DNA from 2 places in the Staphylococcus lutrae genome. Region 1 is predicted to be linked to the other one. Evidence: a T-box and tRNA genes for the amino acid it is inferred to sense, from the RefSeq annotation. Region 1 holds a T-box; the other holds one or more tRNA genes.
What was found. A T-box is a leader RNA that pairs with one kind of tRNA and senses whether it is charged. The one in region 1 lies ahead of B5P37_RS00615 (valine--tRNA ligase), so its partner is inferred to be a tRNA-Val.

Region 1 (15,621 bases):
ACTCACAACGTAAGCACCGTCATCATCGCGCGTAATCGTGAACTTATCTTGAGATGGCGTATGTTTGTATAAAACTCGGTTCACACCGATTGTTTCTTCTTGTGCTGAAAAGTCAATATCTTTTACGGAATCGAGTGTATTGGCAATTTCATATAACAACTGATCGATATTTTCTCTAGTATAAGAAGAGATAGGTATAATTTTAACATCATCTTCCAACTGTTCTTTAAACATCTGTAATTGCATATCCGCATCTGGCATATCCATTTTATTTGCAACAATAATTTGAGGGCGCTCTTCCAATCGCTGAGCATATGCTTTTAATTCGTGATTTATAATTTGATAATCTTCGTATGGATCTCTCCCTTCCATACCACTCATATCAATGACATGCACAATGACTTTTGTCCGTTCCACATGCCGTAAAAATTGATGTCCTAAACCGACACCTTCTGATGCACCTTCTATTAAGCCCGGTAAGTCTGCCATGACAAAACTGCGTTGATCAGGCGTTACGACAACACCAAGATTCGGTTGAATTGTTGTGAAGTGGTAAGCCCCAATTTTAGGTTTGGCTTTTGATACGATGGAAAGTAACGTAGATTTCCCGACACTTGGAAAACCCACTAAACCGACATCCGCTAACAATTTTAACTCTAAAGTTACTTCAATTTCTTCTCCCGGTTCACCATTTTCACTAAAGTCTGGTGCTGGGTTTTTTGGTGTTGCAAATCGTGAATTCCCACGTCCACCTCGTCCACCTTTTGCAACAATCGCACTTTGACCGTGTTCGACTAAATCCGCTAATGTTTGTTCTGATGCAACATCTTTGATAATCGTCCCCGGTGGTACTTTTAACACTAAGTCTTCTGCATTTTTTCCATGCATATTACTACTTTGACCATTTTCACCTTTTTTCGCTTTAAAATGGCGTTGATATCTAAAATCCATTAATGTTCGTAACCCTTCATCGACTTCGAATACGATTGAAGCACCACGCCCTCCATCACCACCGGCTGGTCCACCAAACGGAACATATTTTTCACGACGGTAGGCAGTAATACCGTTACCACCGTCTCCGGCCTTTAATGATATTTTTACTTGATCGACAAACATGCTATCACCTCTTTTACTTTTAATTTTTGCTTAATTGTACTGTTAGTATAGCGTAGGTGGGTATGATATTTCATATAAAGCAGCGCATATCCCCTACCAACGCGAAATGCTATTTCTATGTCTTTAATATAAAAAATAAACACCAGAAGTTACCTTCTGGTGTCAAAGAATGACAAATTATTCAGCAACTGCGTAGACAGAAACTTGTTTTTTGTCTCGACCTTTACGTTCGAATTTAACAACGCCATCGATTTTAGCGAATAATGTATCATCGCCACCACGACCTACGTTTTCACCTGGGTAAATCTTAGTTCCACGTTGACGGAATAAGATTGAACCACCAGTAACGAATTGACCATCCGCACGCTTAGCACCTAAACGTTTAGATTCAGAGTCACGACCGTTCTTAGTAGAACTTACCCCTTTTTTCGATGCGAAAAATTGTAAGTTTAATTTTAGCATGTGTTACACCTCACTTCAGATTTAATTTAATGTACTCATTATATTCTTCTTCAATTGTTTGTAAAGAAATAAGTAGTGATTGGAGTATTAATTGCGCTTGTTCATTTTTTGTATCAACAATTCTCAAATGAAAATAGCCTCCATCATCAGAGTAATCAATGTCAGGTCTTTCGGATGTCAGACCAATGATTGCGTTGACACTACCGAACAACACCGCTGATGCGCCCGCACAAACAAGATCTTGGCCATGTTCGCCAAATTCCGCATGTCCTTCCATAATGAGCTCTGTTATATGACCGTCATCATTTAATTGAACATTAACATTAATCATAATTATGCATTAATTTTATCAATTGTTAATTTTGTGTATGGTTGACGGTGGCCTTTTTTACGTTTTGAATCTTTACGACGACGATAAGTAAAGACAGTGATTTTCTTACCACGTCCTTGTTTGTTAACAGTAGCCGTTACAGTTGCACCTTCAACTGTAGGCGCTCCCACTTTCACGCTGTCTCCAGAAACAAATAAAACTTTATCAAAAGTGAATGTATCACCTTCGTTAACGTTTAATTTCTCAACGAAAATCTCTTGGCCTTCCTCAACCTTGATTTGTTTTCCACCTGTTTCAATAATAGCAAACATACTTCGCACCTCCTAATTAATAAGTCACGCCATACATAGGTGACAATTGTACTTAAAACCTATGTTTGAGCGGTTGTATGTAGCTATGAACTACTCAACTATTGAATCATAACATTCGTTTTACTTCGTGTCAATAGGACGTGTTTGATTTATGAATTTGTTCCCCAGAAAATATAAAAACACAAGTAATAGTGCATTGAGAACTGCGGTTGGCAATATACGAAATATGATGAAATGCAATATGCTCACATCGATAAGTCCAAGTAACAAATAGATCAATACCACGAAAATTTCAAGTAACACAACACCTAATATGAGCATTGCATAAACCATTATGTGATCGCGAAAAAAAACTTTTAAAAATTTATCGGCTAATAGAACAAAAACAATGTAGCCAAATAAATACACGCCATAAATTTGTCCGAAAAATAAATCCTGCATTGTTCCTAACAAAATCCCTAAAATTAAAGCAATGCTCGTGTTTTTATATACAGCAATCAACATTAAATATAGAAACACAAGATGTGGAACTAAAATTAAGCGTTGGGGACCAATCATGATGGGAGACAAAAATGTGAGTACAGTATCTAAATAAAACAACAGGATGGCAACTAAAATGTAATATATTGATTTCATTATGAATTGTCACCTTCATCGCTTACAATTGTTTTCGGATCACGCTTTGCGATATACACATGATCAAAATGGTTGAGATTTGCACCGGTCTGGATTGCAACTTGTTTCGAAAGTCCGTATTGATCCTTCTGCACTTTTTTAACTTCACCAATGTATAATCCTTTTGGCAATTGATCGCCAAGACCACTTGTAACGACTTTGTCCCCTACTTTAACATCTCCATTGTTGTCAATGTCACTAATAATTAATTGGTCCGTTTCTTCATCAAAATGGTCGATTAACCCAAACACATCATCTCCATCATGTTGAATATTGACTGACAAACGGTTTGTCCGTCCTTTAGTTGAAATTAAATGGACTTGTGATGAAAATTGATTCACTTTCGCAACACGACCCACTAACCCATCCGCAGTCATCACTGCCATGTTTTCTTTAATACCAGATTTCTTTCCTTTATCAATAATGACTGTATTTAACCATTGATCTGGTTGTCGTGCGATAACAGCTGCTGTGACAGCTTGATATTCTGAAATATCACTCATGTCTAATTCTTTTTTGAGATTTTTGTTTTCTGATTTAAGCCGTTCATTTTCCGCTTCTAATTGTTTCTCTTTGTTCGACGGTGTCTCTCTTTTATGAAAAATATCTGTGATAGAACCCGCAACAAAATGGATAGGATAGGCGAAAACTCTCTGTCCAAAAGAAGTGGTGTCACTGACGTATTGTTCGGGAACGGACTGCGAATTCGAACGAATTGACAAACCAATTAAAGCGATAAATAAAATTAGTGCGCAAAACAACACAACGAGTTTGTTGTTTTTAAAAAAATTGGACAACCTCAACACCTCATATTATCAATCTTTGTATGTACTGCTACTATTTTATATTACTCTTTAATGTAAATAAAGTCCCATGTTGTACATTATCTCTCATTCTATTCATATTTAGAATAAAATCAATATGATATATTGCATCAATCAAGATGTTTTATCATCATTTTTTTCTCATTTTTCATTCATTTAACGCTTTTAAACTTTATGTATCATCAATCTTCAATTCGCTTAAAATTACAAACCATACATCCACTTGCTTTATAAATACAGGGCGTCGCATAGATGTTCTGTTTAGACAACGGCTCATACATCGGTCAATCAACAGTGACATTAAAAGAACTTATAAAATCGAGATGAAAATCTGTTTTAACACAACATTCTCATCTCTACTAACAACAATATCATCGAAGTTTAACAGGCCTCTCACTGATGATTAAATTTGATTTAATATAGACCCATTTGATTCTTGTATTTTTGGTATCCTATTGATAATCAATCAGCGGCCTCATTTCTATAGGATGTCCCAGTTGATGCAAATCCGCATATAAATCATGCTCAGTCGTATAGACTCTCATTGTATCATCCCCAAAACGGTATAAAATGAATTGTGTATCCCGTTCTGCAATTAAATATTCGTTGTCATACCCCATCCTTGTCAATCCATTCACTTGCATAAATTCGTATTTATCAATCCAAGTAAACACATTTCTCATTTGGCTTTTTGGAATATTTCTAAAAATATCATTTTCGGTTTGAATATAATTTCGACCATTGAGTGGTACGACATATCCCTCATCATCCGTCACTTGGTACGTTTCCTCTCTGACGGGATTCCATGGTTGATTTTTTAAATTTGGTACAAACATTATACTTGCTAAAACGAGGGCGATGAGTAAAATTAAAATAATTAATAATTTAATGAGACTTTTTATTATCCGCATGAATGCCCTCCTTATTGTCGTTCCACAAATGATTGATACTTATCATTATATGATATATTATAATTAAATCGATTGATGAAATCATCCATCTCAAGCATGAAAATATGACTTAAGAATGATGTTTTTATCGCTTCAATGTTTTAAAATATAGGTAAAAGGAGTGTTGACAATGAATTTGATGATTGTGTTTTTAACGATTCTACTTATCATACTACTATTCAGAATCAGTATGCATGTCATTCGCTTTATCATTAGACTTGGCATTATGCTATTTATCATCTATATTTGTTATCAATCATTCTTATGGCTCATTGATAACTTTCATTTTTAAATGATGAAATCCATTCAAATCATAGAAATGAGCTAGGTTTTGTCAATTTAGTAAGACTTAGCTTCATTCCAAATACATTTAAAATAAACCCACCAACAAAAACGAACCTCGCCTTTCAATGATTACACTTATTCAACCCTTTTCCGCGCTTTTCTCGGCTACAACTCATTTTCACTTAATATCGAAACAAATGAATCTTCACCGATAACAATGTGATCTAACAATTCGATTCCCATCGCCTCACCGCACATCATTAAACGCCGCGTTGTTTCAATATCTGCTTTAGATGGCGTTGAATCACCAGAAGGATGATTGTGAACAACAATAATGGCATGTGCTGACCACTTTAATGCTGTTTTAAATATTTCTCTCGGATGAATAATGGCACTATTTAATGTCCCAATAAATAGCGTTTCCTCATGAACAATTTGATTTTTTGTATTCAATATTAATAGGATAAAATGCTCTTGATTCGTTCCTTTAAACTGTGTATAGAAACGTTCTGCAATTTGTTCAGGTGAATGAATCGGTTCAGATAAAAATTGTTGTTTGTCCTCAGTTAATCGGCGCGACAATTCAAAAACAGCTAAAATGGTGATAGCTTTATTTCGTCCAATGCCGACAAATTTCTCTAACTCTACTAAAGAAAGATGTCGAAGTTGTGTTAAGGTACGACAATGCGACAAAATCTGGGATGCAATTTGGATACTAGATTGCCCTTTACTTCCACTATTAATAATTATCGCGAGAAGCTCTGTATTTGAAAGTGCTTGACTGCCAAATTGAACAAGTCGCTCTTTTGGTTTTTCATCGGTTGATAAATCTTGTATGCGCGTCATAATACACCTCCATAAATAACAATGATTTTGGGATAGGTTGATGATATAAAGAGAAACGTTATCAAAATTACTGGTGCTAAAGGAATACGATGATTTTTCACCCATTTAAGACAATAAAACATCGGTAATACAATACAGCCTATCGGAAATAATAACTCAAAAAAAATCAACAGAAATGGGAACGGAAAGAAAAAAGTAAGAACGAGGAAGAGTTTAATATCTCCAACGCCAATCCATTGTTGTGGCATACATCCGATTATAAATAGAATCATCCATAACGAGAAATGAGGCAAATCTAAATAAATTGTATGATGGTGTGTTAACATCAAAATAAGTAATAATAGGAGAAAACGATGCTGTATCATTTGATGTTGAATATCGACTGTTGATACAGCTAATAAAATGAATGAAATAAAGTAAAAGGACTTTATTGGAATGTAGAGAGGAAAAAGAAATGGGTATAAAATCAACAGTCCACCGATTATTTCGTTGACGAATAATGTGAATGGCATCGCGTGTTGACAAAAACGACATCTCCCTTTAAAAAAACAATAGCTGACAATAGGAAGCATATCAATGACAGTTAATTTTTTGCGACAATATTGACATTTTGACCTTTCAAACAAATAACTGACTTTTAGTCTATTTTGCCACGCCCATTGTATTAAAAAGCGCACTAAACTACTACCTGACATAAACAATAGCACAACGCTCAATCCGACACCTCCTCATGATACACACTGTATTTCAGCCACATACTTAATCGTTCGGCATTGAGAGAATGTGATTATTATAAAAGTTTCGTCCTATACGGTCAAATTTCGAAACAACAAAAATTTCCAATCATGCTTTAAAAAAATGATAAAACCGCCTCATATGGACTAGAAATATACGTCAGTCCATATGAGGCGGTTAAATTTTATGAATTAAAGTTGATTTTTGATTTCACTTCACTGATAAAATAAAGGCTACCTGTAATAAGCAATGCTTCACCTTGATATTGATGGATGAAGTTCACATAGTCATCGACCATCGATTTATGTTCAAATTCGATTTCGTCATACAACATGTGTTTTGGCAGTGCTTTTGGAAAGTCAAAGTCTGTAACATAAATATGATTGGCCATATTTCGAAATGCTTCTAACATATGATGAACGGGTTTGCCTTCAATTGCAGCAAACAACACATCGACTGTGTCAATATCATAATACCTATCAATGGTGTCAACAAGTGCATCTACACTTTCTTTATTATGCGCACCATCAATAATAATAATTGGGTCTTGCGCAACGCACTCAATGCGTCCAGTCCAATACGCTTGCTCAATACCATCAATCATTTTATTAAAGTCTAATTGGATGATGCCTTGTTCGTATAATTCAATTAAGGCTGTAATGGCTAAAGCTGCATTTTCTTTTTGATGTTCACCAATCATATTTAATATAAGATTTTCTAACTCATAATCTTTATATCGATAAGTAAATTCGTCATCTTCTGATTTAATTAGAATATCGCGATCAAATTCTAAAGCCTTTGATTCAAGGCGTTCCGCTGTATCTCGGAAATATTTAAGTGCCTCTTCATTTTTAATTGCATAAACAATAGGTGTATGGGGCTTGATAATCGCCGCCTTGTCTTTGGCAATATCCAAATAAGTTTGCCCAAGAATATCCGTATGGTCTAAGCCAATACTTGTCAAAATACTCATAAGCGGTTGGATAACATTAGTAGAATCATTTTTGACACCTAAACCTGCCTCGACTATGACAAAATCAACCGGATGTATCTCACCAAAATACAAATACATCATCGTCGTAATGATTTCAAATTCTGTAGCCACACCTAATTCAGTTTGTGCTTCCATCATTTCACTAATGGGTTTTACTCGCGCCACTAAAGTTACAATGTCATCGTTTGTAATTGGTAAACCGTTCAAACTAATTCGTTCATTAAAAGTTTCAATATACGGAGACGTAAAAGTACCCACTTCATAATCGTTTTTCAATAAAGCTTCACGTAAATATACAACTGTAGATCCTTTACCATTTGTCCCACCAACATGAATGGCATTGATGTTCTGCTGAGGATTACCCAGTTTTTCTAACATCCATTCCATGCGTTTCACGCCAGGTTTAATGCCGAATTTTGTTCTTTCATGAATCCAATATAAACTATCCAGATAATTCATAACTCAGACTCCTACGCTTTTAATTGTTCAATTCTCGCCTTTACACCATCATATTTTTCTTGATATTTGATTTGTTTTTCTTTTTCTTCATTAATGATGTGTTCAGGTGCTTTGCTTACAAAATTGTCATTTGCTAACTTTTTATTTACTCGATCCAGTTCTTTTTGCCATTTTTGCAAATCTTTTTCAAGCCGTTCTAACTCTTTATCCATGTCAATGAGCCCTTCAATCGGTAAAATCACTTCACCAGCAGTCACAATAGACGTCATTGCTTTATCTGGTACATCAATTTGCGTTGAGATTTCGAGCGTACTTGGATTACAGAAACGCTCTAAGTAATGTTGATTTGCTATCAATAATTGTTCAATCGTTTCGTTTTTGGCCTGAATTTTAATCGGAATTTCTTTAGATAGCGGTGTATTCACTTCCATACGTGACTGACGAACAGATTTAATGATTTCTACCAACTGCTCCATTACATCTTTACTTTCTGCAAATACAAGTGACTCATCTACTGTCGGCCATGCACTCGTCACAATAGACTCGCCCTCATGTGGCAAGGCTTGCCATATATGTTCAGTGACAAATGGCATAAATGGATGTAAGAGGCGCATCATTCGGTCAAGTGTGTAACTTAAAACCGAGCGTGTCACATTTTTCTGTCCTTCATCGGTACCATTCATTGGAATTTTACTCATCTCAATGTACCAATCACAAAATTCATCCCATATAAAATTATACAATACGCGACCCACTTCGCCAAATTCATACTTATCGCTTAATTGCGTAACGGTTTCTATTGTTTCATTCAGACGTGTAAGAATCCATTGATCCGCAACAGACAGCGAACCTGTTAGCGAAATGTCTTCAAATCTAAATGATTCTCCGATATTCATCAAACTAAAACGTGCTGCATTCCAAATTTTATTAATGAAATTCCATACGGATTCAACTTTTTCAGTTGAATAACGCAAATCATGACCTGGCGAAGAACCTGTTGCCAAGAAATAACGTAAACTGTCCGCGCCATATTGGTCGATGACGTCCATAGGGTCTACACCATTTCCTAGAGATTTACTCATTTTACGTCCATCTTCGGCCCGTACTAAGCCATGTAATAAAACATCACTAAATGGTTTTTGACCTGTGAATTCTAAACCTTGGAAAATCATTCGTGCAACCCAGAAGAAAATGATGTCATACCCCGTTACAAGTACTTGTGTTGGATAGAAACGTTTGTAGTCTGCCGCGTTTTCATCTGGCCAACCTAATGTTGAGAATGGCCATAATGCACTTGAGAACCATGTATCCAGGACATCTTCATCTTGTGTCCAATTTTCAATATCTGAAGGTGCATCTTCACCCACATATATTTCACCTGTTTCATTATGATACCAAGCTGGAATTTGATGTCCCCACCATAATTGTCTTGAAATGGTCCAATCACGAATTTCTTCCATCCAACGATTAAATGTTTTTTCAAAACGTGGTGGAACAAAATCAATACGTCCTGCCGTTTCTTGATTATCAAGTGCTTGTTGTGCTAGAGGTGCCATTTTCACGAACCATTGTGTAGATAAATAAGGCTCTACCACGGCGCCTGTTCGCTCAGAATGTCCTACCGAATGCACATGGTCTTCAATTTTAATCACTAAGCCTTCTTCTAACAAATCTTTGACAAGTTGTTTTCGACATTCAAAACGATCCATGCCTTCATATTTACCTGCCTCAGCATTCATTTTGCCTGCTTCATCCATGACTACAATGCGCGCTAATTCATGACGGTTACCGATTTCAAAGTCATTCGGATCATGCGCGGGTGTCACTTTCATTGCACCGCTACCAAAGTCTTGATCAACATAAGCATCAGCTAAAATAGGAATTTCTCGACCAACAATCGGTAAAATGACTGTTTTTCCAATCACATCTTGATAACGAGGATCATCTGGATTAACGACAATGGCTGTATCTCCAAGCATCGTTTCTGGACGTGTCGTTGCGATTTCAATGTAACCTTCCCCATCTGCAAAAGGATATTTAAAGTGATAGAATTTCCCATTCACGTCTTCATGAACCACTTCGATATCCGAGAGGGCTGTACGAGCAACAGGGTCCCAATTAATGATACGTTCTCCACGGTAAATTAAACCTTTGTTATACATATCGACAAAAACTTTGCGCACAGCTTGACTCAATCCTGAATCTAGCGTAAAACGTTCTCTTGAATAATCTAAACCCAGTCCTAATTTGGCCCATTGTTGACGAATAAATGATGCATATGACGCTTTCCATTCCCAGGCTTTTTCAAGAAATTTTTCGCGACCGATATCGTGACGAGAAATACCTTCCTCCCGCATCTTCGCTTCAACTTTTGCTTGTGTCGCTATTCCTGCATGATCCATTCCTGGTAAATAAAGCGTATTATATCCTTGCATCCGTTTCATACGCGTTAAAATATCTTGAAGCGTCGTATCCCATGCATGTCCTAAATGTAACTTACCCGTTACGTTTGGGGGTGGAATGACAATTGTATATGTTGGTTTTTCTGAATCTTCACTCGGTTTAAAAAGCTCTTGGTCTAGCCATTTTTGATATCTTCCCGCCTCAACTTCTTGCGGATTATACTTCGGTTTCATTTCCATTAAAATTACCTCCATTAAAATAAAAAACACCTGTCCTGAATAGGACGGATGTTCCGCGGTACCACCTACATTCAATAGTCAATATGCAACTATTGCACTCTAATGATTAACGCTCATGACACGCTTTAACCTACTCTAAGTTCAATTAAAGTTCAAATCGGGCTACCTTCAGTTATTCCTTTTATGCATTTCCACCAACCATGCACTCTCTATAAAAACAAAATAACATACTCTTCCCAAACACTATTTTTAATTTCACTAATATAGTATACTGAATGAACTATGAAGTCAATACAAGGAGGAACGAAAACATGAACCCCTGCGCATTCGGTACGACAGATCCACTTTATTTAGCATATCATGATGATGAATGGGGAAAGCCCATCTATGATTCTCAACAATTATTTCAACTATTGGCACTTGAATCACAACATGCCGGCTTGTCCTGGTTAACAATTCTTAAAAAGAAAGCAGCCTACCAACAAGCGTTTTATCACTTTGATCCTTTTCAAATCGCGCAAATGACGCCAGAGGACATTCAAGCTTTAATGACTTTTCCAAATATCATTCATCATCGTCCAAAATTGGAAGCCATCGTTGCACAAGCGCAAGGCTATCTTCAAATCGAAAAAGAACATGGCCATTTCAGTGATTGGATTTGGTCTTTTGTAGACGGACAACCTATTGACTTTCGTTATACTTCTGTCGATCAACGGATCACTGTTAACGCTACTGCAACACGACTCTCACAAAAATTAAAAGACTACAATTTTAAATTTATTGGACCCGTAACGGCTTTTTCATTTATGGAAGCTGCTGGACTTTATAACAGTCATCTCATGTCCTGTCCCCATCGTTAATTTCATTGCTGTTCTGTCCATCAAAAGCAAGCCCAATAAATAAAAGCATGATTGTTCGCGGCCACGCATACGGCCGCTCTTCATATTAAACGAGGACCATGCCTTGAAAACTGACATGCTTTTTAATTTTTTCTTGTTAAATGTTTCAAGTAATAGCTGATGAGCGGTGCAATTAAAAATAGGATAAAGAATATACGGAATATATGATAACTCGATACCTTGGCCACATCCGTTCCGATATCTAAAGCCACTAAAACAATTTGACTCATTCCTCCAGGCGCTGCACCTAAAAAGAGTTCGTCTAACGGTGCATGATTGATGAATTGAACAAAATACACCATAACGAGTGCGCCAAAAATAAGCAAAACATTTTGATAGGCGATTGCAATAGCAATTCTCCCTTTTAAGCGATGCGTTAAATGAGCGATTTGAATCCCGATACGTATCATATAAATCACTTGTGCACCCGCTATGATTGGCGCGTCAAGTGTGAAGTTCATTTCAGTAACGAAATTCCAAATAATTAAGACCACTATCGGAGCCATCAACATTTGAGTCGGGAAATGAAGCCATTTCATCACATAATACATCACAAATATCCCCATTGCGATGATGATGATATCCCCAAGATTTAACACTTCCGTGAGATAAGTTACTTTTTTTCCCGTCCAAATTTGTGTATGTGTATCTTTAAAAAAGAAAGTAATGAGTGGAACGAGTAGCACAACAAAAATCACCCGAGATGTTTGTGCCAAACTCACAACTAAAATATCCGCCTTTTTATTCTCTTCTGCCATGACAATCATTTGACTGAGTGCACCAGGTATGACACTTAATAAAGCTGTCTCTCTATTGACGCGTGCAATTTTTCTAAACCCTATTGATACGACTAACGACATGAATAGAAGTAATACACTGATAAGAATAATTGAAAACCAACCATTTTTTATATCATCAATGACATTTTTTGTAAATGAGGTCCCAATTTGGACGCCTAATAAAATTAAACCGAGACTACTCAACCAATTAGGCCATTGAACGTCTCGCTTTAGTCCTTTAACAACAAAAATGCTAGCAAATATCGGGCCGAACATCCACGGTAACATCACATGAAATCGAAATAATATCCCACTAAAAAGCAAAGTAAAACCAAGCACAATCAATTGATTCAAAATTTTGTTTTGCGCCAAAGTCCATACACCTCCCTCACACCAATTGATTAAAAGACAGGAATATCACAGTTTTTGATTTAATCCACTGTTGAGACATTGTCCTTCTCCGTACAAAAAGCCGAGAGACTCTCGGCTTTTTATAAGGAAAACGAATATAGAATCAGAATAAACTTTTTATTTTGTTCGAGGCTCTAGTCAACTCAATAGGATTGCTTAACTCGACTTAACGCCTCATCGAACGCTTTTACTGTTAACGCAATATCTTCTTTTGTATGCGCTGTCGATAAAAACATGCCTTCAAATTGCGAAGGAGGTAAAAAGATACCTTGTAGCGCCAATTCTCGATATAATTTGCTAAACAATGCTAAATCAGAACGATTCGCTTCTTTAAAATTCGTAACAGGCCCCTCATTTAAGAAAAATCCGATCATAGAACCCGCTCTATTCACCGTTAACGGAACTTGATGTTGACTAAATACGTCTTTAAGCCCTTTTTCTAAAAGATCACCCAACGCATTAAAATAATCATAGCTTTCTGGCGTCAATTGACTTAACGTCATATAACCACTTGTCATGGCTAAAGGATTCCCGGAAAGTGTTCCCGCTTGATAAATGTCACCACTTGGTGCAATACAATCCATAATGTCTTGACGACCACCAAATGCACCAACAGGAAGTCCACCACCAATGACTTTACCAAGACACGTTAAATCTGGCGTAACATTGTAATAACCTTGGGCACAGTGATACCCTACTCGAAAGCCTGTCATGACTTCATCAAAAATCAACAATGCATCATTCGCCTTCGTTATCTCACGCAAGCCTTGTAAAAATTGATTAATCGGTGGCACAACGCCCATATTTCCCGCTACAGGTTCAACAATCACAGCTGCAATATCATCGCCGTATTTATCAAATGCAGCTTGAACAGCAGTTAAATCATTATATGGCACGGTAATGGTATTTTTTGCAGTCCCTTCAGGAACACCTGGTGAGTCGGGTAACCCTAGCGTCGCGACACCTGATCCAGCTTTGATCAGTAGTGAGTCGCTATGCCCATGATAATTCCCTTCGAATTTAATGATTTTATTTTTCCCAGTAAAACCACGCGCTAATCGTAAAGTATCTAATGTTGCTTCCGTACCAGAGGACACCATTCTAACTTTTTCAATGGATGGGACACGTTCAATGACTAATTCAGCAAGCCGATTTTCATCTAACGTCGATGCACCAAAACTAGTGCCACGTTGTAGTACCTCTTGAATCCCTTCAATCACTTTAGGGTGACGATGCCCCAAAATCAGTGGTCCCCAACTGAGAACGTAATCAATGTATTCATTACCGTCAATATCATAAATTCTAGCCCCTTCACCACGTTCCATAAAAATGGCTGGTGTATCTACAGATTGGAAAGCACGAACAGGACTATTGACACCACCTGGCATTAATTTTTCTGCTGTTTCAAAAGCTTTGATTGATTTATTATATCGCACGACTGACGCCTCCTTTATTGTTGATCTAAGTAATGACAAATATCTTTGGCAAAATAAGTAATAATCATATCTGCACCCGCACGCTTCATTGAAACCATTTGTTCCATTACAACTTTTTCTTCATCAATCCAACCATTCAATGCTGCCGCTTTAGTCATACTATATTCACCGCTCACATTATATGCCACAATAGGGATTTGACTATGATTACGCACGTCTCGAATGATATCTAAATAGCTCAACGCTGGCTTCACAATCATCATATCCGCGCCCTCTTTTAAATCTGACTCAAGCTCTCGCATCGCTTCAAGACGATTGGCTGGATCCATTTGATACGTTTTTCGATCCCCAAACGAAGGCGTGGACTCTGCTGCATCACGAAATGGTCCGTAAAAGCTGGATGCATATTTGATACCATAACTCATTATTGGAATATGATAATACCCTGCTTCGTCTAATCCTTTTCGAATCGCTGCAACAAATCCATCCATCATATTACTCGGTGCAATAATATCCGCACCTGCCTTGACTTGAGAAATTGCCGTCTGAACGAGCAAAGGTAATGTCTCATCATTATCAACATCATGCGTATGTGGATCGATTAAACCACAGTGTCCATGATCTGTATACTCACATAAACATGTATCTGCTAGAACCAATAAATCCTCATACATAGATTTTGCGATACGTGTTGCTTGCTGGATGACACCATCATCGATAAATGCGCCTGTACCACATGCATCTTTTTCGTTAGGAATACCGAAAAACATGATGGCACGAATCCCTAAATCATATGCTTCTTTTATTTCATCATGAAGGAGATTTAAGCTGATTTGATACACACCAGGAAGGGATTGAATTTCAGTTTTTACGTTCTCTTTTTCTACTACGAAAATAGGATAAATTAAGTCTTCCTTTCTTACATGTGTCTCTCTTACCATATCACGCATGGATTTCGATGATCTTAAACGTCTATGTCGATCAAATTGCATTAATGAACCCTCTCTTCTATTATTTTAGTAATCATTGCTTCCAAAGTTTGAATGTCAGCGATTGAACAAGGATAACCATAAGATTGAATGACGTGTGCCGTTTGTTGCCCGATGGCGTAAAAACGGGTGAATGTGTGTGCATGATAGCGTTCAAAAAATGCACGAACTGCAGATGCACTCGCAAAAGTCACCGCATCTATTTCTCCACGTGCAATCAATGCGATTGTTTTTTCAATATGTCGCACGACTGTCTTAGCTTCATACAAATCAATTTTGGTCACTTGCAAACCAGACGCTCCCAGTGCTTCATAAAGTAACGGACGTGCTTCAATGCTTGATGGTATCAGTATACGTTCTCCTTGTTGTGCAGAAAACATTTCTAAAAACCCTTCTTGTGAATAATCATTAGGATAAAAATCAACTTGCAACCCTTGTTTTTCACAATATTCTTTAGTCTTCTCACCAATCACTGCC
Region 2 (15,621 bases), 220 kb from region 1:
ATCATATCAATGGAGGCGGCAACCGGATTTGAACCGGTGAATAGAGGTTTTGCAGACCTCGGCCTTACCACTTGGCTATGCCGCCAAAAGGAACTGGGCTAGCTGGATTCGAACCAGCGAGTGACGGAGTCAAAGTCCGTTGCCTTACCGCTTGGCTATAGCCCATTAATTTTAAACAAGGGCGGTTGATGGGAATCGAACCCACGAATGTCGGAACCACAATCCGATGCGTTAACCACTTCGCCACAACCGCCATGGCAGGGGCAGTAGGAATCGAACCCACATCAAAGGTTTTGGAGACCTCTATTCTACCGTTAAACTATGCCCCTATTGATATGGTGGAGGGGGGCAGATTCGAACTGCCGAACCCGAAGGAGCGGATTTACAGTCCGCCGCGTTTAGCCACTTCGCTACCCCTCCAAAACATGGTGCCGGCCAGAGGACTTGAACCCCCAACCTACTGATTACAAGTCAGTTGCTCTACCAATTGAGCTAGGCCGGCACAAAAAGTGGTTCAGGACGGAATCGAACCGCCGACACAAGGATTTTCAGTCCTTTGCTCTACCGACTGAGCTACTGAACCATTTTAAAAATGGCGGTCCCGACGGGAATCGAACCCGCGATCTCCTGCGTGACAGGCAGGCGTGTTAAACCGCTCCACTACGGGACCACTTATAAAAATTGCGGGAGGTGGATTTGAACCACCGACCTTCGGGTTATGAGCCCGACGAGCTACCGAACTGCTCCATCCCGCGGTAATAGAAAATAATGGCGGAGGAAGAGGGATTCGAACCCCCGCGAGCCGTTAAGCCCCTGTCGGTTTTCAAGACCGATCCCTTCAGCCAGACTTGGGTATTCCTCCTAATTATATGGACCTTGCAGGACTCGAACCTGCGACCGAACGGTTATGAGCCGTTAGCTCTAACCAACTGAGCTAAAGGTCCTAATAATATTTTCAACTAAAATAGTGGCGGCGGAGGGGATCGAACCCCCGACCTCACGGGTATGAACCGTACGCTCTAGCCAGCTGAGCTACGCCGCCTTATAAAGTTTTAGTTATTAAATTAAATGGTGGAGACTAGCGGGATCGAACCGCTGACCTCCTGCGTGCAAAGCAGGCGCTCTCCCAGCTGAGCTAAGCCCCCATGTTAATCATTTTAAAGTAATCGGGAAGACAGGATTTGAACCTGCGACCCCTTGGTCCCAAACCAAGTGCTCTACCAAGCTGAGCTACTTCCCGTAAGGTAGTGTAGCGCGCCCGATAGGAGTCGAACCCATAACCTTTTGATCCGTAGTCAAACGCTCTATCCAATTGAGCTACGGGCGCATATCATATAATGGTGCCGAGGACCGGAATCGAACCGGTACGGTGATCTCTCACCGCAGGATTTTAAGTCCTGTGCGTCTGCCAGTTCCGCCACCCCGGCAAATAATGGAGCAGAAGACGGGATTCGAACCCGCGACCCCAACCTTGGCAAGGTTGTATTCTACCACTGAACTACTTCTGCAAATGCGGGTGAAGGGAGTCGAACCCCCACGCCGTAAGGCGCTAGATCCTAAGTCTAGTGCGTCTGCCAATTCCGCCACACCCGCATGGTGAGCCATAGAGGATTTGAACCTCTGACCCTCTGATTAAAAGTCAGATGCTCTACCAACTGAGCTAATGGCTCATCAATGGTGCCGGCCAGAGGACTTGAACCCCCAACCTACTGATTACAAGTCAGTTGCTCTACCAATTGAGCTAGGCCGGCTATTGAAACTTATCATTAAAATGGTGGAGAATGACGGGTTCGAACCGCCGACCCTCTGCTTGTAAGGCAGATGCTCTCCCAGCTGAGCTAATTCTCCAATAAAAAATCAACCTGGCACCGTCCTACTCTCGCGGAACGTAAGTCCGACTACCATCGGCGCTAAAGAGCTTAACTTCTGTGTTCGGCATGGGAACAGGTGTGACCTCTTTGCCATTGGCACCAGATTCATCATATTGAATGTGTATACATTCAAAACTAGATAGTAAGTATCGTATTTATCAATAAAACCTAATGAACATCATTTTGATTAAGTCTTCGATCGATTAGTATTCGTCAGCTCCACGTATCGCTACGCTTCCACATCGAACCTATTCACCTCATCATCTTTGAGGGATCTTATAACCGAAGTTGGGAAATCTCATCTCGAGGGGGGCTTCATGCTTAGATGCTTTCAGCACTTATCCCGTCCATACATAGCTACCCAGCGATGCCGTTGGCACGACAACTGGTACACCAGAGGTATGTCCATCCCGGTCCTCTCGTACTAAGGACAGCGCCTCTCAAATTTCCTACGCCCACGACGGATAGGGACCGAACTGTCTCACGACGTTCTGAACCCAGCTCGCGTACCTCTTTAATGGGCGAACAGCCCAACCCTTGGGACCGACTACAGCCCCAGGATGCGATGAGCCGACATCGAGGTGCCAAACCTCCCCGTCGATGTGAACTCTTGGGGGAGATAAGCCTGTTATCCCCGGGGTAGCTTTTATCCGTTGAGCGATGGCCCTTCCATGCGGAACCACCGGATCACTAAGTCCGTCTTTCGACCCTGCTCGACTTGTAGGTCTCGCAGTCAAGCTCCCTTATGCCTTTACACTCTATGAATGATTTCCAACCATTCTGAGGGAACCTTTGAGCGCCTCCGTTACTCTTTAGGAGGCGACCGCCCCAGTCAAACTGCCCGCCTGACACTGTCTCCCAGCACGATAAGTGCTGCGGGTTAGAAATCCAATACAATGAGGGTAGTATCCCACCAACGCCTCCACGTAAGCTAGCGCTCACGTCTCTCAGGCTCCTACCTATCCTGTACAAACTGTACCGAATTTCAATATCAGGCTACAGTAAAGCTCCACGGGGTCTTTCCGTCCTGTCGCGGGTAACCGGCATCTTCACCGGTACTATGATTTCACCGAGTCTCTCGTTGAGACAGTGCCCAAATCGTTACGCCTTTCGTGCGGGTCGGAACTTACCCGACAAGGAATTTCGCTACCTTAGGACCGTTATAGTTACGGCCGCCGTTTACTGGGGCTTCGATTCGTAGCTTCGCAGATGCTAACCACTCCTCTTAACCTTCCAGCACCGGGCAGGCGTCAGCCCCTATACGTCACCTTACGGTTTAGCAGAGACCTGTGTTTTTGATAAACAGTCGCTTGGGCCTATTCACTGCGGCTCTTCAGAGCGTGAACCCCAAAGAGCACCCCTTCTCCCGAAGTTACGGGGTCATTTTGCCGAGTTCCTTAACGAGAGTTCGCTCGCTCACCTTAGAATTCTCATCTTGACTACCTGTGTCGGTTTGCGGTACGGGCACCCTGATTCTAGCTAGAGGCTTTTCTTGGCAGTGTGAAATCAACGACTCGAGGAACAAGTTCCTCTCCCCATCACAGCTCAATCTTAAGAGTGCCGGATTTGCCTAACACTCAATCTCACTGCTTAGACGTGCACTCCAACAGCACGCTTCGCCTATCCTACTGCGTCCCCCCATCGCTTAAAGCGAATCATGGTGGTACAGGAATATCAACCTGTTATCCATCGCCTACGCCTTTCGGCCTCAGCTTAGGACCCGACTAACCCAGAGCGGACGAGCCTTCCTCTGGAAACCTTAGTCAATCGGTGGACGGGATTCTCACCCGTCTTTCGCTACTCACACCGGCATTCTCACTTCTAAGCGCTCCACATGTCCTTGCGATCATGCTTCGACGCCCTTAGAATGCTCTCCTACCATTGTCCAAAGGACAATCCACAGCTTCGGTAATATGTTTAGCCCCGGTACATTTTCGGCGCAGTGTCACTCGACTAGTGAGCTATTACGCACTCTTTAAATGATGGCTGCTTCTAAGCCAACATCCTAGTTGTCTGGGCAACGCCACATCCTTTTCCACTTAACATATATTTTGGGACCTTAGCTGGTGGTCTGGGCTGTTTCCCTTTCGAACATGGACCTTATCACCCACGTTCTGACTCCCAAGTTAAATTATTTGGCATTCGGAGTTTGTCTGAATTCGGTAACCCGAGAGGGGCCCCTCGTCCAAACAGTGCTCTACCTCCAATAATCATCACTTGAGGCTAGCCCTAAAGCTATTTCGGAGAGAACCAGCTATCTCCAAGTTCGATTGGAATTTCTCCGCTACCCTCAGTTCATCCGCTCACTTTTCAACGTAAGTCGGTTCGGTCCTCCATTCAGTGTTACCTGAACTTCAACCTGACCAAGGGTAGATCACCTGGTTTCGGGTCTACGACCAAATACTCATTCGCCCTATTCAGACTCGCTTTCGCTACGGCTCCACATTTTCTGCTTAACCTTGCATCAGATCGTAACTCGCCGGTTCATTCTACAAAAGGCACGCCATCACCCATTAACGGGCTCTGACTACTTGTAAGCACACGGTTTCAAGTTCTCTTTCACTCCCCTTCCGGGGTACTTTTCACCTTTCCCTCACGGTACTGGTTCACTATCGGTCACTAGAGAGTATTTAGCCTTAGGAGATGGTCCTCCCAGATTCCGACGGAATTTCACGTGCTCCGTCGTACTCAGGATCCACTCAAGAGAGAATTTGTTTTCGACTACAGGATTATTACCTTCTCTGATTAACCTTTCCAGGTTATTCGTCTAACAAATTCTTTTGTAACTCCGTATAGAGTGTCCTACAACCCCAACAAGCAAGCTTGTTGGTTTGGGCTCTTCCCGTTTCGCTCGCCGCTACTCAGGGAATCGATTTTTCTTTCTCTTCCTCCGGGTACTAAGATGTTTCAGTTCTCCGGGTCTGCCTTCTTGCATGCTATGTATTCACATGCAGATAACACGACATAACTCGTGTTGGGTTTCCCCATTCGGAAATCTCTGGATCAACGCTTACTTACAGCTCCCCAAAGCATATCGTCGTTAGTAACGTCCTTCATCGGCTTCTAGTGCCAAGGCATCCACCGTGCGCCCTTAATAACTTAATCTGTTATTAATTATGTGAGTCGTTTTTCAACGACTAGCGATTCATTTTTTGTTTCAAGCTTTTAAACGCTTGTCACTCGGTTTTGCTTGGTAAAATCAATACTTACTTATCTAGTTTTCAATGTACAATTAATATAAATGGTGGAGACTAGCGGGATCGAACCGCTGACCTCCTGCGTGCAAAGCAGGCGCTCTCCCAGCTGAGCTAAGCCCCCAAAACAATATTTTAAATTTAATGGTGGGCCTAAGTGGACTCGAACCACCGACCTCACGCTTATCAGGCGTGCGCTCTAACCGGCTGAGCTATAGGCCCATCTACATTTTAAATCCTCAAATGCATGAGCATTCAAAACTGAATACAATATGTCACGTTAATCTGCTATCACCTATTGGTGATATTCCGTAATTATCCTTAGAAAGGAGGTGATCCAGCCGCACCTTCCGATACGGCTACCTTGTTACGACTTCACCCCAATCATTTGTCCCACCTTCGACGGCTAGCTCCAAAATGGTTACTCCACCGGCTTCGGGTGTTACAAACTCTCGTGGTGTGACGGGCGGTGTGTACAAGACCCGGGAACGTATTCACCGTAGCATGCTGATCTACGATTACTAGCGATTCCAGCTTCATGTAGTCGAGTTGCAGACTACAATCCGAACTGAGAACAACTTTATGGGATTTGCTTGACCTCGCGGTTTCGCTGCCCTTTGTATTGTCCATTGTAGCACGTGTGTAGCCCAAATCATAAGGGGCATGATGATTTGACGTCATCCCCACCTTCCTCCGGTTTGTCACCGGCAGTCAACTTAGAGTGCCCAACTAAATGATGGCAACTAAGTTCAAGGGTTGCGCTCGTTGCGGGACTTAACCCAACATCTCACGACACGAGCTGACGACAACCATGCACCACCTGTCACTTTGTCCTCCGAAGAGGAAAACTCTATCTCTAGAGCGGTCAAAGGATGTCAAGATTTGGTAAGGTTCTTCGCGTTGCTTCGAATTAAACCACATGCTCCACCGCTTGTGCGGGTCCCCGTCAATTCCTTTGAGTTTCAGTCTTGCGACCGTACTCCCCAGGCGGAGTGCTTAATGCGTTAGCTGCAGCACTAAGGGGCGGAAACCCCCTAACACTTAGCACTCATCGTTTACGGCGTGGACTACCAGGGTATCTAATCCTGTTTGATCCCCACGCTTTCGCACATCAGCGTCAGTTGCAGACCAGAAAGCCGCCTTCGCCACTGGTGTTCCTCCATATCTCTGCGCATTTCACCGCTACACATGGAATTCCACTTTCCTCTTCTGCACTCAAGTTTTCCAGTTTCCAATGACCCTCCACGGTTGAGCCGTGGGCTTTCACATCAGACTTAAAAAACCGCCTACGCGCGCTTTACGCCCAATAATTCCGGATAACGCTTGCCACCTACGTATTACCGCGGCTGCTGGCACGTAGTTAGCCGTGGCTTTCTGGTTAGGTACCGTCAAGATGTGCATAGTGACTTACACATGTGTTCTTCCCTAACAACAGAGCTTTACGATCCGAAGACCTTCATCACTCACGCGGCGTTGCTCCGTCAGGCTTTCGCCCATTGCGGAAGATTCCCTACTGCTGCCTCCCGTAGGAGTCTGGACCGTGTCTCAGTTCCAGTGTGGCCGATCACCCTCTCAGGTCGGCTACGTATCGTCGCCTTGGTGAGCCGTTACCTCACCAACTAGCTAATACGGCGCGGGTCCATCTATAAGTGACAGCAAAACCGTCTTTCACTGTTGAATCATGCGGTTCAACATATTATCCGGCATTAGCCCCGGTTTCCCGGAGTTATTCCAGTCTTATAGGTAGGTTACCCACGTGTTACTCACCCGTCCGCCGCTAACGTCAAAGGAGCAAGCTCCTTATCTGTTCGCTCGACTTGCATGTATTAGGCACGCCGCCAGCGTTCATCCTGAGCCAGGATCAAACTCTCCATAAAAGAAGTAAGCTTGATATAGCTCGTTGATTGTTTAAGTCAATCATTCTTGAAAGTACTGTTGAAGTACTCAAAATTATCGGAATTAACGTTGACATATTGTCATTCAGTTTTCAATGTTCATTTTTTGCTGTTACAAGAATCAATTATACTTCAAACAAATTATTGTGTCAACATTTATTTTAAAGTTTTTTTAATTCTTTGTTGATAAGTTGTTGTTTCATTCAACATTTATTATCATAAAGCGTTAGGAAGAAACATTCAAGCGTTAATTTTACACTTTTAAAAATTCATTTACACGTTTTCAACAATTAATGAATTTAGTATTTGTTCTCCTTGAAACGACTTTTTTATATTACCAAGGAGTTGCCTCATCGTCAACATAAATCCCCACTTTAATTACGATAAAAATTACTATGTTGTTGCAAACTAACACGTAATTAAATCTTTTTACAAGAATAAATGTTTGGAACGTCACTTCATTTGGATTTTAAAACGTTTTTAAAGCGCAGACTTCATTGTTGTGATTGTCATTAACATCGCTAAATGCTTACCAATTTTTTAGAAATCGCATTTCGACTCGCGTCTACTTTTCTCATAAACATGCGTTTTACTCGTTCCTAACGGTATGAATCATTCCTTTGCGTTCATAGATGTTTTTTTATCTGTTTCAATAGTGCAAATCATAAATCAAAAAATAGAGCCCAATCAACTCGTTTAAGAATGTTGATTGGACCATTTATTTGGTTCTATACTTTTAACGGTTGGTGAGTTTTTCACTGGCCGTTATTTTTGTTTTAAATACAAAAATAGCACAAATATCTCTATAATTGTAAGTGACAAAACCAACAAATTAAGGAGAGATATTCGTGCCTATGTATAATGATATATCAGAAATGATTGGAATAAAAGTATCAAATTTAAAAATCACTGAATGTTTAGGTATTCAAACCTTCAAGAACGTTCAATCATTGTTTTATAAAGGGGTTTTAACTTATCAACCTAAAGGTTGTGAGTGTTGTGGTATCAAGAATGAGCAACACACAGTTATTAAAAATGGCTTTCGCAGTACAAGAGTGTATATGGGGCTTATTCTTGAAAGGCCTAGTTATCTTGTGTTAAAAAAGCAACGCTTCTATTGTAAAGCTTGTGGTCAAACTTTTACGGCTAAAACACCATATATAGAACCGCGTTGTACAATTTCTAATGACGTAAAACTAATGGTGACGAGAAAGCTCGCCACTGTCATATCTGAAAAAGATATAGCGAATAGTGTTTTAGTTTCACCTTCAACTGTTCATCGGTATTTGAAAGACCTAGGGGAAGCAGTAAAAACACAACCTAGTGATATATTGCCCCAACATTTATCCTTTGATGAATTTAAGTCAACTAATGATGTCGACAGCTCTATGAGCTTTATATACTGTGATAGTATCACGCATGATATTATTGATATCTTGCCAGATCGACGTAAGTTCAAGTTGGAAGAATACTTTTTAAGATTCTCAAGAAAGCAGCGTGAAGGAGTTAAAAGTGTTTCTATTGATATGTATCCACCATACATGTCGCTAATTCAATCATTATTTCCCAATGCAGATATTATCTTAGACCGTTTTCATATTGTTCAAGCGGTTAACCGTGAAATCAATCACAGTCGCGTTAAAACAATGAATAGTTTTAAGACTAAAGAAAAACCCAAGTACAATAAATTAAAACGGTATTGGAAGCTTTTATTAAAATCTCCAATTGAATTAGACAGAGTCCATTATCACTCGTTCAGACTTTTTAATACATGGCATAGTCAGTATAGTTTAGTACAATTCTTGTTAACTTTTGATGAAGAATTCCAATTAACGTATGAAGCAGGACATCATATTCTAGAAACCCTAAGATCAAATAACATTGAACAATTAGAGGAAGCATTACAACGTTCGAAGAGTTTAAATATTTCAAATGGACTCAAACGTGTTGTTAACACACTCATAAAATATATACCTTATATTTCAAATACGATTCAAAATCCTCATTTGACCAATGGTCCAATTGAAGGTATTAACAATAAAATAAAGCTTATTAAGCGTGTCTCTTATGGTTATAGAAATTTTTATAACTTTAGAAATAGGATTTTAATTATTTCAAGGTTATACGTAAGTGAATATAAAAAACGTACTAAGCAACAAAAAATTGCCACTTAGTACGATATTTCTTCACCAACCGACGTTGACAAAGAGCCATTTATTTATGCTTCTTTTTCAGCTTCTTTACAGGATTGACAAACACCATAAATCTCCATTCTGTGATGTGTGACATCAAAATCAGTGACATGCTGTGCAAGTTGTTCAACTTCATGTAGTAGAGGATAATGAAAATCAACTATTTTTCCACACTTTTCACAAATCACATGATAATGATTATGTGTTTCAAAATCAAAACGACTTGACGCATCTCCATAAGTTAACTCTTTTACAATACCCGTTTTTTTAAAAACTTTAAGGTTATTATAAATCGTTGCAACGCTAATATTTGGGAAGTCAGGTGATAATGATTGATAAATTTCATCAGCAGTTGGATGTGTATCTGCCTTGATTAAATAATTTAATATCGCTTGGCGTTGAGGTGTAATACGAACGCCCGCTTCACGTAAAGACGCTATCGACTCTTTTAATTGATGATCATGTGATTCCAATTCAGTAGTCATTCGTTCCACCCGTCTTTCTTATTAATAATAATTCTTACTTAATAATATATACGGTTAGCACGATTATTGTCAATACATATGTTAGTATCCTTTGTTCGCATTTACGACATTCTCAACAAGCTTATTATCCTTGAGAAAGGATGTTAAATTGCGTGAGAATATGTCAGTCGCTCTTTTTTTGTTGTCTGAACGATTTCCTGAAATATGTGGCGTCATATAAACATTGTCCAAAGTGTAAAGTTCCGATTGTTCGTCTAATGGTTCTTTTTCAAATACATCTAAATACGCTTTGCGAATTTTTTTACTTTTTAGACTATCAATAATCACAGATTCAGGTGTAATTGTCCCTCTTCCTAAATTGACAAAAAGTGTATGATCATTCATTGCCTCAAAATCAATTTCAGATAAAAGATGATACGTTTCTTCAGTTTCAGGTAATAAATTCACGACGATATCTGCTTGAGCAAAATGTTGCTGACGTTCTGATAATGGATAGGTTTCATCAAAATAGTCTGCTGGATGACCTGTTGTGTTTAACCCAATTGTTTTCATGCCAAATGTCTGTGCGACTTGTGCTGAGCGTTGTGGAATCCGACCTGTCCCTAAAAACAAAATACGTTGTTCGTTTAAAGATGCGGTGATTCGCTTGTTATTGTATACTTTCTGCTGTTGCTCTGCATAAGCTTCTTTCAATGCTTTGTAATCATCAAGAATATAAGCAAACAAAAACTCAGTTAATTGCTGTGCGTGTACACCTCCAGCATTAGTAAGTTGAATCCCCTTCTCTTTTAAAGTTTCAAAAGGTAAGCTATTGACTCCTGTAGCATACCAAGCAATCCATTTCAAACGAGGTGATTGTTTGATAAATTGCGCATCTACTTCTGGATGATACGATATGACCACATCCATTTGTTCTTGTAAATCAACGGGTAATTCAGACGGATGTTTATAAAACTTAAAATCCACCTCAGGAAATGCTTCTTTTAACCGTGTTTCTTCTTCGTCTAAACGCATTAAGCTTACTACTAACATCTGATCTCATCCTTTCAAAATTTCTTTTAGTTGTGCCATTTGCTCCTTCACTTTTACTTTTTCAATCACTTCGATAATTTGCCCCTCTTCATCTATGACAAAAGTTGTACGCACAATCCCCATTGATTCTTTGCCAAAACTTTTCTTAAGTTGATACACCCCTACTGCTTTAGAAAGTTCGTAATCCTCATCAACAAGTAAATCAAAATTAAGCTGATGTTTCTCGATAAAGTTTTGATGTTTACGCATAGAATCCGCACTTATACCGTAAACTTGTACATTAAGTTCATTGAAATAACTGATGTGATCTCTAAAATCACACGCTTCAGTCGTACAAGTCGGCGTGTTGTCACGTGGGTAAAAATAAAGAATTGCTTTCTTCCCTTTTAATGAAGCTTTCGTAATTTCACTACCGTTTTGATTTTGTAGTTTAAATTCTGGAAAGACGTCTCCTTTTTTCAGCATCATAAAACCTTCTTTCTATTATCTTCTCATTTTATGATACGATAATATGTGAAAATATAAAATTAAAAGAGGTTGTTGATTTATGAATTTCAGTCAAAGCGAACAATTACAAAAACTATCCAATGAATATATTTTAGGTGGCGTTAACTCACCTTCACGTTCATATAAGGCTGTGGGAGGTGGTGCACCTGTCGTAATGAAATCTGGTAAGGGCGCTTATTTATATGATGTCGATGGCAATCAATATATTGACTATTTACAAGCTTATGGTCCAATTATCACAGGACATGCACACCCACACATTACACAAGCGATTCAAGAGCAAGCCGCACAAGGGGTATTATTTGGCACACCGACAGAACTTGAAATTGATTTTGCCCGCAAATTAAGACATGCCATTCCTTCGTTAGAAAAAATACGTTTTGTAAATTCCGGGACAGAAGCAGTCATGACAACGATACGTGTCGCGAGAGCTTATACGAAAAGAGATAAAATTATAAAATTTGCCGGCTGTTACCACGGTCATTCTGACTTAGTCCTCGTTGCGGCTGGAAGTGGTCCTTCTCAATTAGGTTCACCTGACTCTGCGGGTGTCCCAAAAAGTGTCGCTCAAGAAGTGATTACTGTGCCATTTAATCATATTGAAGCGTTTAAAGAGGCTATGTCATATTGGGGCGATCAAGTTGCGGCTGTATTAGTTGAACCCATTGTTGGGAATTTCGGAATGGTTGAACCCGTACCTGGGTTTTTAGAAGAAGTTAATCGCATCACGCATGAATACGGAGGTCTCGTTATATACGATGAAGTCATCACTGCTTTTCGTTTTCATTATGGTGCAGCACAAGATTTATTAGGTGTTTATCCTGACTTAACTGCTTTTGGTAAAATCATCGGAGGTGGCTTACCTATTGGAGGCTATGGGGGCCGTCAAGAAATTATGGAGCAAGTTGCCCCTCTTGGCCCTGCCTATCAAGCCGGAACAATGGCTGGAAATCCATTATCTATGAAAGCAGGTATTGCGCTGCTAGAAGTTCTGGAACAACCCGGAGTATATGAAAAATTGGATCAACTTGGTGCAAGATTAGAAGCTGGTTTACAAGATGCAATCGCACAATATCAAATTAAAGCTACGATTAACCGTGTTCGTGGCGCTTTAACACTTTATTTCACCGATGAAAAAGTTACGCATTATAATCAAGCCGATGCATCTGACAGCGCATTATTCGCAAAATTTTTCAAGCTTATGCTGCATCAAGGAATCAATTTAGCACCTTCAAAATATGAAGCATGGTTCTTAACGACTGAACATACGATAGCAGATATTGATAAAACCATTGAAGCCGTCCGTTATGCTTTCAGTCAATTGTAAAGTTCTCTATTGAAATTTAATGTGCAACAGTGTATAACTTGAATAAACCTACTCACTACAGTGGATTTATTATAATCAAAGGAGCGCGATGTTTTGAAACTGGGAGCTAGAATTTTGAAAACAGGTATTGCCATAGTCCTTGCGGTTTCTATTGCCTCACTATTACCTAATGATGCTGGTACAGTGACTGTCGCCGGTATTGCGGCAGTCGTGGCCATGCAACCAAGTGTTTATCGTACATTCAAAACCATTGTTGATCAATTCCAAGGCAATATCATAGGCGCCCTCCTTGCAGTATCGATGGTGACTGTTTTTGGCAATAACGTCCTGATCATGGGCGCCACTGTGATTTTATTAATTGCACTGCTTTTTAGAATGAAAATCGCACACGTGGCAACGTTAGCGACTGTGACAGCCTTGGTCATTATGGGTCAACATAATGGTTCATTTTATGCGTCAGCTTTCTATCGTTTTTCTCTTGTGATGATTGGTGTAATCAGTTCATTTATCGTGAACCTCACCTTTTTACCACCCAAGTTTGAAACGAAAATTTATTATAACTCTTTAAATATTTCAACCGATATTTTTAAATGGTTTAACTTAGTACTCAATGACGCCACAGAGTTCAATTATGTCAAACAAGACTTGGAAAATTTACGCCAAAGGATTGTTAAACTTGAACAATTTCTCGAATTCTATAAAGAGGAACGTGTCTTTACAAAAAAGCAAATCTTTGCTCAAACAAGAAAGAAAATTTTATTTAAAGAAATTGTACTTGCGACTCGTGATGCATATGATGTGCTCAGACGAATGAATCGCTATCAAAACGACTTAGTTCATCTGAATCAAACGTTACGCTTCCAAATCAAGTTAGAAATTGATGAATTGACACAATTTCACGAACAAATTTTAATCAGTATTACGAAAAAGGCCAAATTTGATGTCACCCATGACCAACACTTTGTTCCACATCCGTTGAAAAAAGATATTATTACTGCATTTCGTGAAGAAGTGGTTAACGATTCTCACCCAGACGGGTTTTCTTATGCCAATATTATGCATATTATTTCCGCTTTGGAGGAATATCGCTACAATTTAGAACATTTAGATCGCCTCCGTGTCAGTTACTTCAAATACCATGCCAATGATCCTGAGATTGACATTGTTGAAGAAGACTTCGATCTATAATTCTAATGATTCAACAGCTATGCCAACAAATGAACGTGTATTTAATCACTTAAGATTGTACAGCACTCATGCTTAAACAAAATTTTTGGGAGTGGACATTCGTTTCCCCACTCCCATTTTTTATCACCCGATATCATTTACACCTTTAAAGACGATTGAATCAATTTTAATTGATAGTCATGAATGGATTCAATTTGACCGTCCTTATGTTTCATTGTGACATGCTCCGGTCCAATTTCTGTTGGGCTTTTCACCCCTACAGCCGCCGCAATATTAAATAACCCTTCATGCAAACTTGTGATATAGTTCATAACACGGTATTGTTTTTCATCAACAACAAGGGCTTCTTCTTTTTTAGGATCAGTTGTTGCAACACCTACTGGACAAGTGTTCTTATGGCATTGACGACTCATAATACAACCCACACTGATCATCATGCCTCTTGCAATATTAACTAAATCTGCACCCAATGCGAGTGCAATCGCAATTTTATCAGGCGTCACTAATTTGCCAGAAGCGAAAATTTTAACTCTATCTCTTAAACCATACGCTTTAAGCAAACCATCAATGATCGGTAACGCTGTGAATAAAGGTAAACCTACACCATCTTGCAATTCTTGGAATGTCGCCCCTGTTCCTCCTTCTCCACCATCAATCGTAATAAAGTCAGGATAGATGTTTAAAGATTTCATTGCATCAAGCAGCCGTATAAAATCATCTTGACGACCTAAAACCATTTTAAAGCCAACAGGTTTTTGACTGATTTCTCGCATCGAATCAATCCATTTTAATAAATCTTCAGCATTACTGATCATTTCGAAGCGATTTGGTGAGTCGACAGTTTCATACGGTTTAATATGGCGAATTTTTGCAATTTCTTCTGTGACTTTCTTCCCTTCAATATGACCGCCACGCGTTTTTGCACCTTGCGCAAGTTTGATTTCAAACGCTTTGACTTGAGGTCGTGCAGCCAGTTCTTTAAACAGCGTTGTATCGAATTGTCCTGTTTCATCTCTCACACCGAATAGACCCGGTCCAATTTGAAAAATGATATCAACATCTCCAGCAAGATGATGGTCTGACAATCCCCCTTCTCCTGTGTTCATCCACGTATTCGCTTTACCTAACCCTTTCGATAAGGCCGTTATGGCGTTTTTACCAAGGGCCCCATAACTCATTCCTGATTGGCCAACAAGTCGCTTCACATAAAATGGATGTTGGATATCATGGCCAATTTTCACATAATGTTCAGGTGCCAAATAAAACGGCTTAATCTTTTTAGCTTGAATTTTTTCAAACCGGTTAATTAACGTTTCATTTTTAATATGATAAATAAACGTTGAAAGTAATTGAGACTGGTCGACGATTAATGCATCTTTTTGGGTCGGAAACATCGCGTTGTTAATAAAAAAACCACTATCGTAATGCTTTAGTGTTCCAAAGCTCGTCCCTCGTGAATTATACTTACCTGCTAAAACAATATTTTGATATTCCATTCGTGAAAATGGCTTATCTTCATTATCATTTAGAAATAAGTACTGACGTAATTCTGGTCCGATTTGTTCCAAAAAGTAACGTACGTGGGCCAACACTGGATAATTACGTAACACACTATGTTGTTTCTGTCGTTTATCAAATATTAAAAACCCAATCACTGCAATCAATACAAAAATTAAAAATCCTACAAGTAAAATGGTTACAATAAGTTGTAATACTGTTAAGAATGTCATCTTTTCCCCTCCCATTTATTTTATTATACAAGAATTTGCAGTGAAAAATTAAGTAAAAAAATGATAATTTAAAATGGTTAAGATTTTAAAATAGTCTTGTCAAAAAAGACCAAAATAACCATTTTACCACAGATGAAACGACTATTACTAAACATCATTCTAAATGGATACCCCATCCTAAACATGTCAATAAAAAAAGC

Region 2: it encodes a tRNA-Val, which carries the amino acid that the T-box ahead of B5P37_RS00615 (valine--tRNA ligase) is inferred to sense. The anticodon was not compared.

What each region holds. Positions count from the first base shown of each region.
Region 1 covers NZ_CP020773.1:107,319-122,939, forward strand. The annotation lists gene obgE (GTPase ObgE) at 1-1,116, opposite strand, end outside; gene rpmA (50S ribosomal protein L27) at 1,294-1,578, opposite strand; gene B5P37_RS00575 (ribosomal-processing cysteine protease Prp) at 1,589-1,909, opposite strand; gene rplU (50S ribosomal protein L21) at 1,912-2,220, opposite strand; ribosomal protein L21 leader region at 2,233-2,305, opposite strand; gene mreD (rod shape-determining protein MreD) at 2,341-2,856, opposite strand; gene mreC (rod shape-determining protein MreC) at 2,856-3,692, opposite strand; gene B5P37_RS00595 (DUF4930 family protein) at 4,172-4,630, opposite strand; gene B5P37_RS11855 (hypothetical protein) at 4,800-4,961, shown strand; gene radC (RadC family protein) at 5,120-5,800, opposite strand; gene B5P37_RS00605 (prepilin peptidase) at 5,797-6,312, opposite strand; partial or broken gene B5P37_RS12080 (prepilin peptidase) at 6,319-6,495, opposite strand; gene B5P37_RS00610 (bifunctional folylpolyglutamate synthase/dihydrofolate synthase) at 6,720-7,988, opposite strand; gene B5P37_RS00615 (valine--tRNA ligase) at 8,000-10,630, opposite strand; T-box leader at 10,668-10,883, opposite strand; gene B5P37_RS00620 (DNA-3-methyladenine glycosylase I) at 10,942-11,490, shown strand; gene B5P37_RS00625 (AbrB family transcriptional regulator) at 11,613-12,680, opposite strand; gene hemL (glutamate-1-semialdehyde 2,1-aminomutase) at 12,863-14,155, opposite strand; gene hemB (porphobilinogen synthase) at 14,170-15,147, opposite strand; gene B5P37_RS00640 (uroporphyrinogen-III synthase) at 15,147-15,621, opposite strand, start outside.
Region 2 covers NZ_CP020773.1:324,288-339,908, forward strand. The annotation lists tRNA gene B5P37_RS01590 (tRNA-Cys) at 11-85, opposite strand; tRNA gene B5P37_RS01595 (tRNA-Gln) at 94-165, opposite strand; tRNA gene B5P37_RS01600 (tRNA-His) at 181-253, opposite strand; tRNA gene B5P37_RS01605 (tRNA-Trp) at 256-329, opposite strand; tRNA gene B5P37_RS01610 (tRNA-Tyr) at 337-420, opposite strand; tRNA gene B5P37_RS01615 (tRNA-Thr) at 427-502, opposite strand; tRNA gene B5P37_RS01620 (tRNA-Phe) at 511-583, opposite strand; tRNA gene B5P37_RS01625 (tRNA-Asp) at 594-670, opposite strand; tRNA gene B5P37_RS01630 (tRNA-Met) at 682-755, opposite strand; tRNA gene B5P37_RS01635 (tRNA-Ser) at 770-862, opposite strand; tRNA gene B5P37_RS01640 (tRNA-Ile) at 871-944, opposite strand; tRNA gene B5P37_RS01645 (tRNA-Met) at 969-1,042, opposite strand; tRNA gene B5P37_RS01650 (tRNA-Ala) at 1,070-1,145, opposite strand; tRNA gene B5P37_RS01655 (tRNA-Pro) at 1,167-1,240, opposite strand; tRNA gene B5P37_RS01660 (tRNA-Arg) at 1,254-1,327, opposite strand; tRNA gene B5P37_RS01665 (tRNA-Leu) at 1,339-1,427, opposite strand; tRNA gene B5P37_RS01670 (tRNA-Gly) at 1,434-1,508, opposite strand; tRNA gene B5P37_RS01675 (tRNA-Leu) at 1,512-1,593, opposite strand; tRNA gene B5P37_RS01680 (tRNA-Lys) at 1,595-1,670, opposite strand; tRNA gene B5P37_RS01685 (tRNA-Thr) at 1,676-1,751, opposite strand; tRNA gene B5P37_RS01690 (tRNA-Val) at 1,773-1,848, opposite strand; rRNA gene rrf (5S ribosomal RNA) at 1,861-1,975, opposite strand; rRNA gene B5P37_RS01700 (23S ribosomal RNA) at 2,055-4,976, opposite strand; tRNA gene B5P37_RS01705 (tRNA-Ala) at 5,114-5,189, opposite strand; tRNA gene B5P37_RS01710 (tRNA-Ile) at 5,211-5,287, opposite strand; rRNA gene B5P37_RS01715 (16S ribosomal RNA) at 5,391-6,942, opposite strand; gene B5P37_RS01720 (ISL3 family transposase) at 7,815-9,134, shown strand; gene perR (peroxide-responsive transcriptional repressor PerR) at 9,179-9,637, opposite strand; gene B5P37_RS01730 (phosphoglycerate dehydrogenase) at 9,719-10,669, opposite strand; gene bcp (thioredoxin-dependent thiol peroxidase) at 10,676-11,134, opposite strand; gene B5P37_RS01740 (glutamate-1-semialdehyde 2,1-aminomutase) at 11,217-12,503, shown strand; gene B5P37_RS01745 (FUSC family protein) at 12,597-13,691, shown strand; gene B5P37_RS01750 (FMN-binding glutamate synthase family protein) at 13,829-15,421, opposite strand.